Regions from separate parts of the Lactobacillus sp. PV034 genome, predicted to be linked through region 1. Evidence: predicted binding sites of a transcription regulator. Region 1 holds the regulator's gene; the other holds the start of a gene.
The links. The regulator Rex, encoded in region 1, represses fermentation and respiration genes when NADH is low (regulators of the CRP and FNR family bind a similar motif). The targets are predictions, from matches to a motif close to TTGTGAANTANTTCACAA.
Positions count from the first base shown of each region.

Region 2: a site for Rex is predicted at 4,746-4,763, ahead of FP432_RS06345 (alpha-hydroxy-acid oxidizing protein). Genes of this name have one in related genera too.

Region 1 covers NZ_CP041982.1:1,537,005-1,545,834, reverse strand. Annotated here, with positions in the region: gene FP432_RS07815 (hypothetical protein) at 1-535, opposite strand, end outside; gene FP432_RS07810 (hypothetical protein) at 552-1,634, opposite strand; gene FP432_RS07805 (helix-turn-helix domain-containing protein) at 1,789-2,619, opposite strand; gene groL (chaperonin GroEL) at 2,758-4,389, opposite strand; gene groES (co-chaperone GroES) at 4,415-4,699, opposite strand; gene FP432_RS07790 (redox-sensing transcriptional repressor Rex) at 4,896-5,537, opposite strand; gene FP432_RS07785 (ABC-F family ATP-binding cassette domain-containing protein) at 5,737-7,665, shown strand; gene FP432_RS07780 (ClC family H(+)/Cl(-) exchange transporter) at 7,710-8,830, opposite strand, start outside.
Region 2 covers NZ_CP041982.1:1,253,363-1,262,192, forward strand. Annotated here, with positions in the region: gene FP432_RS06315 (cupredoxin domain-containing protein) at 1-113, opposite strand, end outside; gene FP432_RS06320 (CopY/TcrY family copper transport repressor) at 124-561, opposite strand; gene FP432_RS06325 (peptide deformylase) at 666-1,079, opposite strand; gene FP432_RS06330 (NCS2 family permease) at 1,082-2,389, opposite strand; partial or broken gene ribB (3,4-dihydroxy-2-butanone-4-phosphate synthase) at 2,532-3,122, opposite strand; gene FP432_RS06340 (NCS2 family permease) at 3,322-4,632, opposite strand; gene FP432_RS06345 (alpha-hydroxy-acid oxidizing protein) at 4,837-6,087, shown strand; gene FP432_RS06350 (deoxynucleoside kinase) at 6,164-6,853, opposite strand; gene FP432_RS06355 (deoxynucleoside kinase) at 6,886-7,533, opposite strand; gene nagB (glucosamine-6-phosphate deaminase) at 7,713-8,417, opposite strand; gene FP432_RS06365 (aldo/keto reductase) at 8,536-8,830, shown strand, end outside.

The DNA of each region.
Region 1 (8,830 bases):
CATCATACTTAATCGGTTCAAAATAAAAGAGATTGGCATTTACATTATTAGTAAAATCAGTATAGATTTCATTTCCCATACTTTTTAAAATTTTTAATAAATATTTTGTTTCAAAATACCCTGCACTAGCCTGAATAATTAATTTTTCTTTAATCAAGCTACTAAAGCAATTTAAAATATTCGAAATTGCATTCATTCCACTTGAAAAAAGAAATGTTTTACTTGTCATATTTTTGATTTGATAACCTAATAAATCCGCAAAGTCATTTTCATCATTTAAGAGGGTTTCATAAGAATAATGATAAGAATAATTTTGTAAATCTTTTACATTTGTATTCCATAATGGTGATTTATATATTGGTGCCGTTCTATTGCAACACTTTTTTATCCAACTTTTCCTTATCTCCTGATTTAGCTGTATAATTAACCGTTCATTTTGAATTATTGTATCTTCCTTTAATGAAATATGAGGTCTTGATAATTCCATTTCCCTTGCTATATCAGTCAGATTTCTAACCTCTTCTATTTGATTCATATATATTTCATAGCTCTTAATCATATATAACATACTCTCTTGGAAATTTTATTCCATGCAATTCTCTATGAGTAGTAGAATAATATGCTCCAATTGGAAACATAAACACTTTGCTTCCAAAGCTGATAGTACATTTTGTATACTGTCCAAAATAATCTTTTTCATAACAAGTATTTCCATAAACATTTGTGGTCATAGGCTTCCTATTTATTTCATTTTTTGAATATCCAATTATTCTCGGTATATACCATGAACTATTATTAAATTGAGAAGTATCTACCACTATATAACGCTTATCCTCAAATTCATTTTCATCAATTACAGCCGCTTTTAATATACCAATAGTTCTTACTATAGCTGATCCTGGTTCTATATAAACATCATAGTGGATGGGAATGCCTAAATGATTAATAAACAATCCTATTTGATTCTTTAAAAAAAGATTATCCCATCCTCCACCTAAATTTATAGAAGAAATATTCTTTAATAATTTCTTCTTCAAAATATCTTTAATAAATTTACTGAGTCTATGCCAATCTTCTAAAACTTTGTTTTCTTGGTGAATAAGAATACTATCTATTTTAAAACTGTATCTTTTTTGTAATGACTCTAAATCTCGTAGTGCGCCTTCTGAAAATCCAAATCTAGAGATAGATGAATTTCGATCATATAAGTTCCTTGGAGCTCTTATTCTAATTCCTATTTGTAAAGCCCTATCACTATTTAACTTAAGAAAATTTTCTAATTGAGAAATAGAATTAAAATAAAAAATTTCCTTATTCTTAGAAATATGATTATGAAGAAAAGAAAAGCCTGTTCTACTAATAATCTTATTTTTGAATAATCTTATACTTTCATACTCTTGATCTGAAGAGATACTAAAACCACTAACTTTCTTATTTATAATTTGTAATACTTCAGGATTCATGTTAGCTTTAACAGAATAAAATAAATAAACTCTATTCTTCGAATAACTTAAATCCTTAATTATTTTATTCAAATTATTGATTAGTAATCTATGAGAATATAACACAACAGGAGATTGATACGAATTAGACTCATTGACTAACTGTTGAATAAGTTTAGATTCTTTTTGCATTAATTTTCTACCTTTAACTCTTATTTATGTAATTTTTATTTAAGGTAAAATAGGCAATGTTACAATAATCATAATTTATTCCTCCTAAATTAATAATTAGAGAAATAATATCATCACGAATAAATTTTTTGTTAAAATTTGCAAATATGCAAATTTATTTTGGCAAATTTACAATAAATTTCTTATATCCTGATAAAGATAAAATCTCTAGAATCTCCTCACTTTGACTTCTATCATTCTTAAATAAACTTTCAAAATATTTCCCTAATAATTTATACATTAACATATCAGGATTAGCTGACATATTTTCTAGTAACTTCAGTATGTTTGTTAGCAACTGCTGATCTTGTTCTTGGTATGCCCTGCCTAAATAATTAATGCAAATCGATCCTATTCTCCTTTGAGTTTCAAAGGAATACTGAGATATTTTATTCATATAAGTTCGTATAATTTTTTTCATATAAATACTCAATCGTTGCATATCAAAAATCATCATAGAACTTCCAAATAGTTGTAAAAATACTTTATTTGTAGTCCACTCATCAGCTTCATTTAATTTTTGAGATAATTTTTTAATAATTATAGGATCTAAATTTTTTAAATTATCTTGTAAAATTGACTCCATCAACGTAGCTTGTAAAACAATATTTTCTTTTAATTTTATGGGACGATATTTTTCTTTAATAGATTTTATTTCTACTAAATTACGATCATAAAAAGCGTTCGCTAGTCGTTTTAAAATTTCATCATCTGAGTTTTCGTTAACTAACTTTTCTTCATTAACAGCTGTCATCAATTCATTTAATTTAATTTTATTAATATTAATTATTTTAAAGAAATCTATAGTGCGTAAATCTTGTTGCCCTTGTTCAACTCTTGAATATTGAGATACTGAAATAATATTTCTAACGAATTCTTTTTGAGTTAATCCTCTTTTTTTACGTTCTTGATATAAGAATTTTCCAATATTTCTTTCTTGATTCATCTTTATCTCCAATTCTATATAAAAGTATTTTTTCTCTGTTTAAATTCACTATAACAGAACAACAAAAAATGCTGATGACTTAGTCATCAGCATTTTAATTATTTAAGATTAATAAACTTTTTAATAGGAGTTAGCTTATTACATCATGCCCATACCTGGGTTAGCTGGAGCAGCTGGTCCATCATTCTTTGAGTCATCTGGATCATCAGCAACAACTGCTTCAGTAGTTAACAATAATGCAGCAATTGAAGCAGCATTTTGAAGAGCTGAACGAGTTACCTTAGTTGGGTCAATAATACCAGCATCAATCATGTTTTCCCATTCATCAGTAGCTGCGTTGTAACCAACTTCTGGCTTTTCGTGTTCCAAGTGGTCTAAGATTACTGAGCCATCTTTACCAGCATTTTCAGCAATTTGACGAACTGGAGCACCTAAAGCTCTCATAACGATCTTAACACCAGTTTCAGCATCTTCACTGTCGCCCTTTACACTGTCTTGGATGGCTTTCATAACATCAACTAAAGCAGTACCACCACCAGCAACGTAACCTTCTTGAACAGCGGCACGAGTTGCGTTTAAGGCATCTTCGATTCTGTACTTCTTTTCCTTCAATTCAGTTTCAGTAGCAGCACCAACTTTGATGACAGCTACACCACCAGCAAGTTTTGCAAGACGTTCGTGTAACTTATTACGGTCAAATTCTGAAGTAGCATCTTCAATTTGACTCTTAATTTGGTCAACTCTTTCTTCAATAGCTTCTTTAGAGCCACCACCTTCAACAATAGTTGTTGAATCCTTAGTTACAGTAACTTTGCCTGCAGTACCTAATTGATCAATCTTAGTATCCTTCAATTCAAGACCAAGATCTGAAGAAATTACAGTACCACCAGTTAAAATAGCAATGTCTTGAAGCATTTCCTTACGACGATCACCAAAGCCAGGAGCCTTAACAGCAACTACATTGAAAGTACCACGAATCTTGTTCAAGACAAGAGTTGGAAGAGCTTCACCATCAACATCATCAGCAATAATCAATAATGACTTACCTTGTTGCACAATATCTTGTAATAATGGCAAGATGTCTTGAATGTTAGAAATCTTCTTGTCAGTAATCAAGATGTAAGGATTATCAAGGTCTGCTTCCATCTTGTTGTCATCAGTTACCATGTATTGTGATAAGTAACCACGATCAAATTGCATACCTTCAACTACTGATAATTCAGTGTTAATACCTTTAGATTCTTCAATAGTAATAACACCATCATTACCAACTTTTTCCATAGCATCGGCAATTAAATTACCAACTTCTTTACTTGCTGAGGAAACTGAAGCAACTTGTGCAATTTCTTCTTTAGTACTTACTTGGTGACTGATCTTGTGCAATTCATCAACAGCTGCCTTAGTAGCAGTTTCAATACCACGACGAATTCCTACAGGGTTAGCACCAGCAGTAACATTCTTCATACCTTCTTGGGTAATTGCTTGAGTTAAAACAGTTGCAGTAGTAGTACCATCACCAGCGATATCGTTAGTCTTTTGTGCTGCTTCTGCAACAAGTTTGGCACCCATGTTTTCAAAGTTATTCTTTAATTCAATGTTCTTAGCAATCGTAACACCATCATTAGTAATATCAGGGTTGCCGTAGCTCTTTTCTAAAACAACATTTCTACCCTTAGGTCCAAGAGTAGTTTTTACAGTGTTAGCTAACTTATCTACACCTTTTAATAATGAACGTCTTGCGTCTTCGCTAAATTTAATATCTTTTGCCATAATTCTAGCCACCTTTTATTTAAAATTACTTAATGACAGCGATAATGTCGCCTTCGTGAAGAACTAAGTAATCTTCACCTTCGTAGTTCAACTTAGTTCCAGCATACTTGTCAAAGAATACTTTTTCACCTTTTTGAACTGACATTGGAATTAATTCGCCGTTTGCACTACGTCTGCCTTCACCAACAGATACAATTTGTCCTTCTTGAGGTTTTTCTTTGGCATTAGAAGCAAGGACAATGCCTCCAACCTTTTGTTCTTCCTCTTCTTCAACTTTTACGATTACACGATCACCGATTGGTTGTAACATGATGCATGCCTCCTATTGCATAATTAATATTTAGCACTCATTTTTGTCTAGTGCTAACTCACAATTAAAATATTAACCTCTTTAGAAGATGAATGCAAGAATTTACGTTCAAAAAATTAGCACTTTTTATCATTGAGTGCTAAATAGCAAAAAACACAGGCTATTACCTAAGTCTGTGTTTTAAAATTAATTTTAATTAGTCATCAGTTTTCTTATCTGAATCCAAGAAATAAATTAAAGTTTGAAGTTCAGTTGCTAAGTCGACATTTTGTACCCTAATATCTGCAGGAGCAGACAGGCGTAAAGGAGTAAAATTCATAATTCCTTTAATTCCAGCTTCTATCATTTCTTCAGCTGTCTTTTGAGCAGCTGCTTGTGGAACTGATAAAATAGCAATCGTAATTTGTTGCTCTTGCAATTGCTTCTTCATTTCACTCATATCATAAACAGGAACGCCACTCATAATTGTTCCCGTAATCTTAGGATTAATATCAAAAGCTGCTGAAATACGAATATTATTAGTGCGCTTAAAATTGTAATTTAAAAGGGCTTGCCCCATATTTCCGACGCCAACTAAAGCAACATTAGTTAAAGTATCCTGGTTTAAAATCTTTTTAAAGAAATTCAAGAGACTTTTGACATCATAACCATAGCCTCTTTTACCAAGAGCACCAAAATAAGAAAAATCTCTTCTAATAGATGCACTATCTACTTGCACTGCTTCTGATAATTCCGTAGAAGAAACTTTTTCTTTTCCTTCATCATTTAAAAAAATTAAATAGCGGTAATATAACGGTAATCGTCTTGCCGTTGCCTTAGGAATTTTAATTGCTTCCATTTCTTTTACCTCATCATCAATAGTTTGTGAATGTGAATTATTTTACTTTTCACATCAATAATACGCGATACTTTCGAAAAAAATCAAGTAAGCAAGTTCACAAATTAATATTTTTAAATAAAAATACCAATATTTCACAATCTAAAATAAATTTAGGATAAAGCGCTATGTTACAATATTTGCTAGGAGAATTAGAATTATGATAATTGCACAAGGACAAAATCTTGAACAGCGTTTTGGCGCTAATACAATTTTTTCAGGAGTTACCTTTTCAATTCCTGACAATGCTCGCATCGGTCTTGTTGGACCAAATGGAGCTGGAAAAACTACTCTATTAAAAATAATGACTAGCGAACAAAATCCATCTGGTGGTGAGTTCACTATTAACAAAAATATTGATGTCGGTTATATCGCTCAGGAAAATGGTCTAGATGAAAGTAAGACCATCTGGGAAGAAATGCTTTCTGTTTTTGCAGACTTAATTGCGACAAATAAAAAAATCACTAGCATGCAAGAACAAATTGCAGATCATCCCGAAGATCAAGAACTTTTAAAACGCTATGATCAACTAGCATATGACTTTGAACAAGCTGGGGGCTTTACCTACCAAGCAGAGATTAAAAGCGTTTTAAATGGATTTAACTTTAAGGAAGATACTTGGTCAAAAGTAATTGGGACTTTATCAGGCGGTGAAAAAACACGCTTGGCCTTTGTAAAGTTACTTTTACAAAAACCACCTTTGTTACTACTTGACGAACCCACTAACCACTTAGACCTAGATACATTAGACTGGCTAGAAAGTTTTCTCAAGAACTATCAAGGCGCTATTGTTACTGTTTCTCACGATCAATACTTTTTGGACAATCTAACTAATGAAATTTTTGAATTAAATTTTGGTAAGCTAACTACTTTTAAGGGTAACTATACTCAATACACTAAAGAACGTGAATTAATGGATTCACAACAAGAAGCAGCTTATGAAAAACAACAAGAACACATCAAAAAAGAAGAAGAATTCATTCAAAAAAACTTAGTTAGAGTCTCTACAACCAAACGTGCTCAAAGTAGACGTAAACAACTAGAAAAATTAGAGCGGATCAATCCACCTAAGCACAAAAATAAAGTTAGAATTCATTTTTCTAGTGAACGTCCTTCTGGTAAAGAAGTCTTAATAGCTAAGGATTTATCTATTGGTTATCCTGACAAAACAATGGTCGAAGATATTAACTTCCAAGTTAACAAAAATGATCGCGTAGCAATCATTGGCCCTAATGGAATTGGTAAGTCTACTTTATTAAAAACAGTTGTTGACAAATTAACACCAAAAACTGGTTCTATTAAATTAGGTGCCAGTCTAGACCTTGGTTACTATGACCAGGAACTCCAAACCCTTGAACCTCGCAAAACAGTTCTTGACACTATTTGGGATCGTCATAAAACTATGCCAGAAAAAGATGTACGTTCAATTCTGGCTAGTTTCTTATTTACTGCTAAGGATATTGATAAAACTGTCGGTCAATTATCTGGTGGACAAAAAGCGCGTTTAACCTTAACTGTTCTTTCATTGGAACATGACAACTTCTTACTAATGGACGAACCAACAAACCACTTAGATATTGAAGCTAAAGAAGTTTTAGAAGCTGCTTTAGATAAATATGATGGCACTTTACTTTTTGTTTCTCACGACCGTTACTTCATCAATGAATTAGCTAACAAGATTATTTCTGTCAGAGATGGCCATGCTAAAATTTATGAAGGTAATTATTCTTATTATCTTAGTGAAAGAGAAAAAGAAAAAGTTGCCCAAACCGAAAATAATGTTGTCTCTTCAAATAACAAAGTTACAACTACTTCCGAAAGTAAAACCAAACTTTCCTATCAAGAGCAAAAGGCACGAGATTCTCAAAAGCGTAAACTTGAACGTGCAGTCAAAGATGCTGAAACTTTAATTGAAGACTTAGAAAATCAAGAAAATAGTATTCAAACTGAAATGGCTAATCCAGAAATTGCTGCTTCATTTGAAAAATTAGGCCCATTACAAGAAGATCTGACTAAAGTGCAAAAACAACTTGAACAAGCCAACAATGAATGGGAAAAGGCAATTGAAGCCTTAGATAAATTTGAATAAAAAAAGAGTTTAAGTCATGAACTTTATCATGACTTAAACTCTTTTTATTTGTAATTCATTTGTAAGCGTAATGCTTCGTAAATTGGACGACCACCTAGTAAATCAACTACATAGTAAGAAATGAAGGTTGCAATTACCATTGGCAAAATTTGTTCCACACTTCCGACCATTTCAGTCAATAATAAAATTGCTGTAAACGGAGCTTTTTCAATTGAGCCAAAATAAGCAGCCATTGAAATTACGATTAAATGTGGATAATAATTAGTAGACAATAAATTCATATGGATGAGTGAAGTAGCAGCAAAAGCACCTAAAATAGCACCCAAAGCTAAAATTGGCATAAAAATACCACCAGGAACTGAACTACCATATGAAATCATTGAATAAATAAATCTCACCACAAAGAACACAAGGGGAAGAAAAATTATTTCCCAGGAACTATCAAACATTGTATGCATAAATTTAGCATTAGATAAGCTACTAATGAAAACATGCGATCCACCAAGTATTTTTGCATCCCATAAACCCACGGGAATAATTAATAGTAAGGGAATGATACTGTGGTAAACATTGGGTAGCTTAGTGAGTTTAGTTATTTTGCTATAAATAGGTCTTAAGCTCAATAAACAATATTGATAAACATATCCAAATAAGCCTAATACTACTCCTAGAACTAAGATTATCCAGTAATATTTCAAAGGAAGTGGACCATTTACTGGTAAGTAAAGACATGGAGTAGTACCAAAGAATAGCAAAGTAACCCAATCAGAACAAAAACTTGCAATTAAGGCCGCAATTACTTCAAGAGGAGTAAAGCTAAAAGTAATTTCTTCTACTAAGAATAAAACTCCTGCTAATGGTGCAGAAAATGCAGCTGATAAGCCAGCAGCAATACCACATTGAAATAGCAATTGCTGGCGGATCTCACTTTTTGTATGAATTAAGTTTTTTTCTATTCCTTGACCAATCATGGCACCCATTTCAATACATGGACCCTCTCGTCCAAGCATTAATCCAGGACAAATAGCTAATAAGCCACCAATGAACTTGCGCCACAAAATTGACCACCACGGCATTTTATTTTCTTTTAAAAATACCGCTTCAATTTGAGGTACACCTGATCCCACTAAATTCTTGATTTGGGGCTTAATGACAATAGCGATTA
Region 2 (8,830 bases), 280 kb from region 1:
TTGACGATGACTGAATCTTGGGCATTTTCTTTGTGTGGACCAAAAAACCACCAAAGAATAAAGGCAATAAGAATAACACCAACGATTATTGAAATAATTTGTCCGATTCCCATAATTTACCTCCTAACAATTAACATTTTCTTTTAAACAATTGCATGCTACTACTTCAGGGGCAGTCGGCATTTTCTTATCAATTTCTGACTTAATTTTTTCTAGATCTGCTTTTGAAATAGGAGAGTCTTTAACTAAGTTAAAAATGACATCTCCCTTATTCATATTGCAGATTCGATTTAAAAGCTCTTTGGTGGCATCAAACATCATATCTGTTTGAGTAACAGTAGGGAGATAAAGAAAACCTCTACCATCTTGTTTGGCTTCGAGGAGACCTTTTTTAGTTAATCTACGAATTAAAGTTTTTATTGAAGAATCAGACCAAGTTTTTTTAGCTTGAATTTGGTCGATGATCTCTTTGGTGTGGGCTTGCTTTAAAGTCCAGATAATACGCATAATTTCCCATTCAGCATCAGAAATATCTGTACTTGATAATTTCTCTTTTTCCATGACTTGCTCCTTTCGTTTACAATTGTAATCATAATTAATAAGTTTACATTTGTCAACGATAAAACTTTAAAAAAACCATCTAGAACTTACTAGATGGTTAAAAACTAAATCAAAATACCATTACAGTGATCAATTTCATGTTGAATTACTTCAGCAGTAAAATCAGAGAATTGTTGCTCATGAGTTTCAAAATTTTCGTTTTGGTATTTTACGGTAATATTCTTAAAGCGTTTGGTAGCTCTTTGTCCACTAAGAGAAAGACAACCTTCTTGGGTAAGATATTCGTCTGAAGCCGCAATAATTGTAGGATTAAGCATAACTATGGGTAAAGGGCCAATAAAGAGGGCAATAATCCGTTTGTGTTGGCCAATCATATTAGCTGCTAGGCCAGCAGCCTTATTTTTGTTAGCTAGTAAAGTATCTTTTAAATCTTGAGCAATTGTTAAATCTGCTTGTTTAGCAGGAGTCGATTTTATACTTAAGGTTAATTGATTATGAATAATGTTTTGTTGAGTCATTTTTACCCCATATTTGTGATTAAGAAAAAGATGATAAAGAGAACAAATAAAAAGTACATCATTGGTGAAACTTCTTTATAGCGCTTAGAAGCAATCATAGTAATAGGATAGGCAATCATTCCTAAAGCTAGACCGTCAGAAATAGAGTAAGTTAGTGGCATACCAACTACTACTAAGAATGATGGAAAAGCAATTTCAAATTTATCCCAATTAATATATTTCAAATTTCCAGCCATTAAAACTCCAACAATAATTAAAGCAGGAGCAGTAACTGTTGTTGGAATAACAGCAAGTAAAGGACTAAAAATCATGGCAATCAAGAAAAAGATCCCAACGAAAATAGCTGTTAAACCAGTTCTACCACCCATGGCAATTCCAGCACTAGATTCTACTGAAGTACCAAGAGGAGCAGTTCCTAAAACTGAACCTTCAACCATAGCAAGTGAGTCTGAAAGAAAAGCTTTTCCAATGTGAGGGATTTTTCCGTTTTTATCTACCATACCAGCTTGCTGAGTCATTCCAATTAAGGTACCAGCAGTATCAAAGAAAGTTACTAATAGGAAAGTAACCACTACCATCCATAATTGGGCTGTATTAATGTCTTGAAGGTGGAAAACAGCTTGACCAAAAGTAGGCTTGATAGATGGGGGAGCAGAGATAATTCCTTTAGGCATTGGAATTTGATTAATGGCAATGCCAAAACCAGCAGTAACAATCATCCCAATAAAAATAGAACCAGGAACCTTAGCTGCCATTAAAATGACAGTTAAAATAAGACCAAACAAGGTAATCCAAATTTCAGGATTGTTAAAACTACCTAGCCCTACTAAAGAAGACTTATTATCAACAATAATTTTTCCGTTCTGAAGACCAATAAAGGCAATAAATAGACCGATTCCGGCAGAAATAGCATATTTTAAATCTTGTGGAATTGCATCGACGACTTTTTCACGCAATTTAAGCACAGTAATTAAAATAAATAAAATTGAAGCAACTAGTACAGAAGCAAGGGCAGTTTCCCAGGAAATACCCATCCCTACACAGACGTTGTAAGCAAAAAAGGCAGCACTGCCTAAAGTAGGTGCAAGGGCAATGGGATAGTTAGCAATTAGTCCCATCAATAGACAACCAATTGCAGTAGCAATTGCAGTTACGGTAAAGGCTGCGCCTTTGTTAATACCAGCTGCATGTAAGATATTTGGGTTAACAAATAGGATGTAGGAGAGACTGACAAACGTAGTTAAAGCAGCAATTAACTCACGTTTAACAGTGGTATGAGCATCCGATAAATGAAAGAATTTTTCTAACATTTTCAATTTCCTCCGAATTATTAAAATTTATAAAGAACTTTGTTCTAAAGTGTAGCACAGAAATTGCATCATACCAGAACTTTTTTGCAAAAATAAAAAGTCTGACATAAGTCAGACTTTAAAATTAGTCATTATTTGTAAGTCGTACATATTCTTGAAGTTGAGCAATAGTGAAATATGGTAAATGGTGTTCAGCGGCAAATTCCTTTAAGTAAGGACGACGAGCCATAGTACCATCTGGCTTGATTATTTCACAAATATAAGCAACTTCTGGCTCTCCAGCTAAGCGGGTTAAAGTAATGGATGCTTCAGTATGACCATTACGTTCTAAGACGCCGCCATCTTTAGCAATTAGTGGGAAAATATGTCCCGGTCTAAAGAAATCTTTTGGTTTAGAATTTTCGTCTGCTAGATGCTTAATAGTTAAAGCACGATCAGCAGCTGAAATTCCCGTAGTGGTGTCTTTGTAATCCACACTAACAGTAAAGGCTGTTCCGTAAGGATCAGTGTTATCACCAACCATTGGGTTTAAGTTTAAGCGTTTAGCAACTGATGTACCTACAGGTGCACATAAAAGTCCGCGGGCATTTTTGATAATAAAGTTAACATTCTCAGCAGTAACCTTACTGCCTAGGCCAATCATATCACCTTCGGCTTCACGATCTTCATCATCAGCTACGATAACTAAACCACCGTTTTTCATCCATTCAATTGCGTCTTTAATATTGTTCATTTCTTGAGTTGTCATCAATAATCTCTCCTTTAATTAGTACACTTGATTGTTATTTGTTAAAAGATAGATTATGTGGTGTCATAACAAGATTTAGTAATGAATTTAGCTAAAAATAATGTAAAGTAATATGGCTTACATCTCTCCTTTATCAATCTAATTCAATATATTAAATTAAGTTAAAATAATTGTCAATTACGACTTATTTTATATTAAGTACCCACATAAAGATGATAAAGATGACGAATAAAGCCCACATTACAGGGGAAACTTCTTTTCCACGACGAGCAGAAACCATTGCAATTGGGTAAGTAATCATTCCCCAAGCTAAGCCGTCAGAAATGGAATAGGTAAGTGGCATCCCAATTAAAATTAGAAATGCTGGTACTGCAATTTCCAATTTTTCCCAGTGAATTTGGGCAGTATTTTGAGCCATTAAGACACCAACGATAATTAAAGCTGGGGCAGTGACTTGAGTGGTAAAAATCCCAAGTAAAGGACTAAAAATCATTGAGATCAAAAAGAAAATAGCAACGAAAACAGCCGTTAAACCAGAACGACCACCTACTGCAATTCCGGCACTTGATTCTACGAAAGCTCCAACTGGTGAAGTACCAAAAATTGAACCAAAGAGCATGGCGGTAGAATCAGATGCTAAGGCTTTACCAACACGTGGCATTTTATTATTTTTCATTAAGCCAGCTTGTTGTGCCAAACCAATTAAGGTTCCTGCAGTATCAAAGAAAGTAACTAATAAGAAGGTAAGAACAACAATCCACATTTGTAAGGTATTGATATCTTTAACGTGAAAAATAGCTTGCCCAAAAGTTGGAGCTAAACTTGGTGCTAAAGAAACAAATTTATGAGGGAGAGCAATTTGACCAGTACAAATACCAAAAATTGAGCCGGCAATCATTCCAATAAAAATTGCTCCCGGTACACCTAAAATCATTAAGACTATAGTTACTAATAATCCAAAGATAGTAATCCAAACTAAAGGATTATCTAGGGAACCAAGACCAACTAAGGTCGAGCTGTTTTTAACAATTAGGCCACCATCTTGTAATCCTAAAAAGGCGATGAAGAGACCAATACCTGCTGAGATAGCATATTTTAAGTCTTGAGGAATAGCATCAATAATTAATTCACGTAATTTGAATAAGGTAATTAGAATAAAAATAATTGATGCAACAAAGACTGAAGCTAGCGCAGTTTGCCATTTCACATGCATTCCAATACATACGGTATAAGCAAAGAAGGCATTAATTCCTAGCGCCGGTGCTTCACCAATTGGATAATTAGCAACAATTCCCATAATGGCTGTACCTAAAGCAGCTGCTAAAGCAGTAGCGGTAAAAACCGCACCTGTTGGCATGCCACTTGCACCTAAGACACTTGGGTTAACAAATAGGATATAAGACATACTAATAAAAGTAGTTAATCCAGCTAAAAACTCGGTTCGAACGTTAGTACCTAACGTATCTAATTTAAAATATCTATTTAAAAAGTTCATTTTATCTCCATATCGAACATAATGTTCGTGTTCTATAATAATTTTAGGACTTTTTAAGTTTATCATTCATATAAACTGATGTAAATACGAATTATAAGTAATAGGGATCAAAAATGTGAAAAAGATTACAAGCTTTATTAGTAAAATTATTTGTAAAAAGATGATATAACAAGTTTGAAGGATGAAGGAAAGAGGGTTTTTATAATGACAGTTTATTACAAAGGATTTCCTCAAAGTACAAGAGAAAAGAAATTAAACATTGTAAACTTAAATGAATTAGAAAACGAAGCAAAATATTTAATTCCAGAAGCTGCATATTACTACATTGCTAGTGGTTCAGAAAATGAATGGACTTGGCGCAATAATACTCAAGCTTTTAATCATTTTCAAATTGTTCCAAGAGCATTAACTAATCGTTCAAATCCAAGTACTGATACTACTTTTATGGGTATGGATTTGAAGACTCCAGTTATGATCAGTCCAATTGCATGTAATGGTATTGCTCATGCAGAAGCTGAAGTTGATGTAGCTAAGGGTGCAAAAGCAGCTGGTGCCCTTTATAGTATGAGTACTTATGCTAATAAGAGTGTTGAGGATGTCCAAGAAGCTGTTGGTAAGTCACCAAGATTTTTCCAATTATATTTAAGTAAAAACTGGGACTTTAATAAAATGGTAATTACTGATGCTCTTAAAGCTGGATTTAGTGGCTTCTTCTTAACGGTTGATGCTACTGTTAGTGGTTACCGTGAAGCTAACTTACGTACCCACTTTACCTACCCAGTTCCATTAGCATTCTTTAACAAGTGGTCTGGTGGTAAAGGTGAAGGTCAAAGTGTAGCTGAAATGTACGCTTCTTCAGCTCAAAAGATCGGCCCAGAAGATATTAAGAAGATTAAGGAAATTGCCGGCGCTGATGTGCCTGTCTTTGTAAAGGGTGTTGAATGTGCTGAAGATGCCTTTTACGCAGTTGGTGCTGGTGCTGATGGTATTGTTGTTTCTAACCACGGTGGTCGTCAATTAGATGGTGGTCCAGCAACTATTGATGTTTTACCTGAAATTGCTAAAGAAGTTCACCACAGTGATCACCGTGTTCCAATTATTTTGGATTCTGGTGTTCGTCGTGGTTCACACGTATTTAAGGCATTAGCACTAGGTGCTGACTTAGTTGGTATTGGTCGTCCATACTTATACGGCTTAGCATTAGGTGGTGCTCAAGGTGTTGAATCAGTAATTGATCAATTGAACAAGGAATTATTAATTGATATGCAATTAACTGGCTGCAAGACCATTGAAGATGTTAAACACGCTAAGATTGATCACATTTCTTACAGTGCTGATTGGGGCGTTTCTTCAACTAGTCCTAGCGTCATGAAACCTTACCCTGTAACCAAAGAAAATCAAATTGAAAAGGGTAGCGAAGCTGACGCTGAATCAGGTGCTTCAGAACACGAATAAAGATTAGAGATTTAAAAAGATTAAGAATATAAAAAAACAGAGCTGAGTTTCAGCTCTGTTTTTTTGTTGTAGTAAATTAAGCATCAAGGGTAAGATCATCTAATTTTTTATCCCAATCTGCTGGTAGTTTCCCAATTTCTTTAAGTTTAAGGACAATTTGATCGATAACTTTCTCACGATCAGCCTCATTTGCCATAAAGTCATACTTATCTCCATCAATAGTCATTTTTGGAGAATAGTCATACTTTTCATACCATGGCTTATAGTAGCGTAATAAACGTTTGTAGTAATCTTCTAAAGTAGGATCATAACTCAGTTGTTCATAGTTACGACCACGTTTTTGAATTCGCTTAATCATCGTATCGTAAGAAACATCAATATGAACTAATAAATCTGGATGTTCTTTAGGCATACGATCTAATTCAGACATCATATTATTTAGTAATTCATAATATGTATCTACTTCTTCTTTGGTGGCACGTCCAATGTCAGCATTCATTTGGAAGAAAAGAGCGTCTTCATAAATTGAACGATCAAGCACATTATTATCGTCCTCTAAAGCATGCTTAATACTTTGGAAACGTGTATTTAAGAAATAAACTTGCAATAGAAATGCGTATTTTTCTGGATTTTCATAAAATAATGGCAATACAGGGTTGTCGTCTACACTTTCGTAAAAAGGTTTAGTATTTAAATATTTAGACAAAATTCCTGTAAGACTGGATTTACCGGCTCCAATAGGCCCGCTCAATACAATAACTGTCATCACGATCCTTCTTTTTATAACTCTTCTATAGATTAAAGATTACCAAGCTCTTTTAGTTTAGCATCAATCATTTTAATTACTTCTTTTTTGGCATTTTCATCTACAACAAAATCGTATTTATCACCATCAATAGCCATTTTTGGAGATTCGTCATAAGCTTCATACCAAGGCTCATAATATTTAATGAGTCGTTCATAATAAGCCTTTAAACTGGGATCAGTTGATAGCTGCTCAAATGAACGGCCACGTTTTTGAATCCGTTTAAGCATTGTATCTAATGAAACATGAATATAAATTAATAAATCTGGCTTTTTAGATGGGTTACCAGGCGTTTCAGCCATCATATTATGGAGAAGATTATCGTAAATTTTAAATTCGGTAGCGTCGGCGATATTGCTGTCTACATTCATTTTAAAAAATAGTGCGTCTTCATAAATTGAACGATCAGACACAGCATTCTTTTCTTGAACAGCCTGATTAATCTGAGCTAAACGGTGATTTAAGAGATAGACATTTAATAAAAATGTGTAATGGGACATGTCTTTATAATATAAAGGCAAAACAGGATTACTATCTACACCTTCATAGAATCCTTGAGTTCCCAAATGTTCAGCTAGAATACCTGTTAAACTGGATTTGCCGGCTCCAATCGGCCCACTCAATACTATAACTGTCATCACGTTCTTTCTATACAATATATTGTTTGCCTTACTAGTTTATTCCAAGATGTAGTGGGTAAACAAGAAAAATTTTAATTTTGTTCCACGAAAAAAAGTCAAGGCTTAACCCGACTTTTTTGAAAAAATATTTTGTTACTGTTTGTGAAAAATTAAGAAATATTATTTTATTTGCTGTATTTTTAGCTTAATTTGTCTGCTGCAAGTGGATCACAAATTATTGTTACATCTGGATGATCTTGTAAAATTGATGCAGGAACTTTTTCAGTAACAGGTCCTTCGATCATAGCCTTAATTGCATCTTGTTTTGCCTTGCCAAATGCTAATAGGACAATCTTTTTACTATGCATAATTGATTTAATTCCCATACAAATTGCTTTGCGTGGAACGTCTTCAATTTTATCAAAAAATCTCGAATTTGCCTTGATAGTATTCTGAGATAATTCAACCACATGAGTTAAGCTACCAAAAGGAGTGCCAGGTTCATTAAAAGCGATATGCCCATTGCGTCCAATTCCTAAAATTTGAATATCTATTGGATTTTCTTCAATTATTTTGTTGTAGCGTTTTACTTCCTCATCAAGATTTTTAGCAAGGCCATTAGGGATATATGAGTGTTTGAATGGTTTTTTATCAAATAAGTGTTGCTGCATAAAGTAGTGATAACTTTGTTTATTATCTGGAGCTAAACCATAATATTCGTCTAGGTTAATGCTGAATATGTCTGAAAAATCGAGATCACTGTGTACCATTTTGGAATATAAAGGAAGTGGAGAGGATCCAGTGGCTAAGCCAAGTACTTTGGCACCATTGGCCATACCGTTTTTGATAATTTCAAAAGCTTTGTCGCCACCTTCAATATTATTCTTTGTAATCATAAGCTTCATAATATAACCTCCTTATTGGTATAGTCCATCATAAGCTGAAAAATTACCCTAGTCAATACAAGCGGTTACATTATGTTGAAGGTAATCTTTTTGCTACAATTAACGTGAGGTGAGGCTAATGGCTAAACAATTTGAAGATTTAAATTTACCTAAAATGGGAATGGGTACCTGGAACATTGGTGGTAATCCAGGTCAAAGAAAAGAAGAAATCGCTGCTCTACGTTATGGGATTGATAATGGTATTAGCATAATTGATACAGCTGAGATGTATGGGGCAGGAAAAAGTGAAAGTTTAATCAAAAGTGCAATTAAAGGTTATGATCGAAGTAAATTATTTCTAATTTCTAAATTTTACCCATATCATGCTACTCCGGCCTTAGAAAGAGAGAGTTTAGAAAAGAGTTTACAGAGAC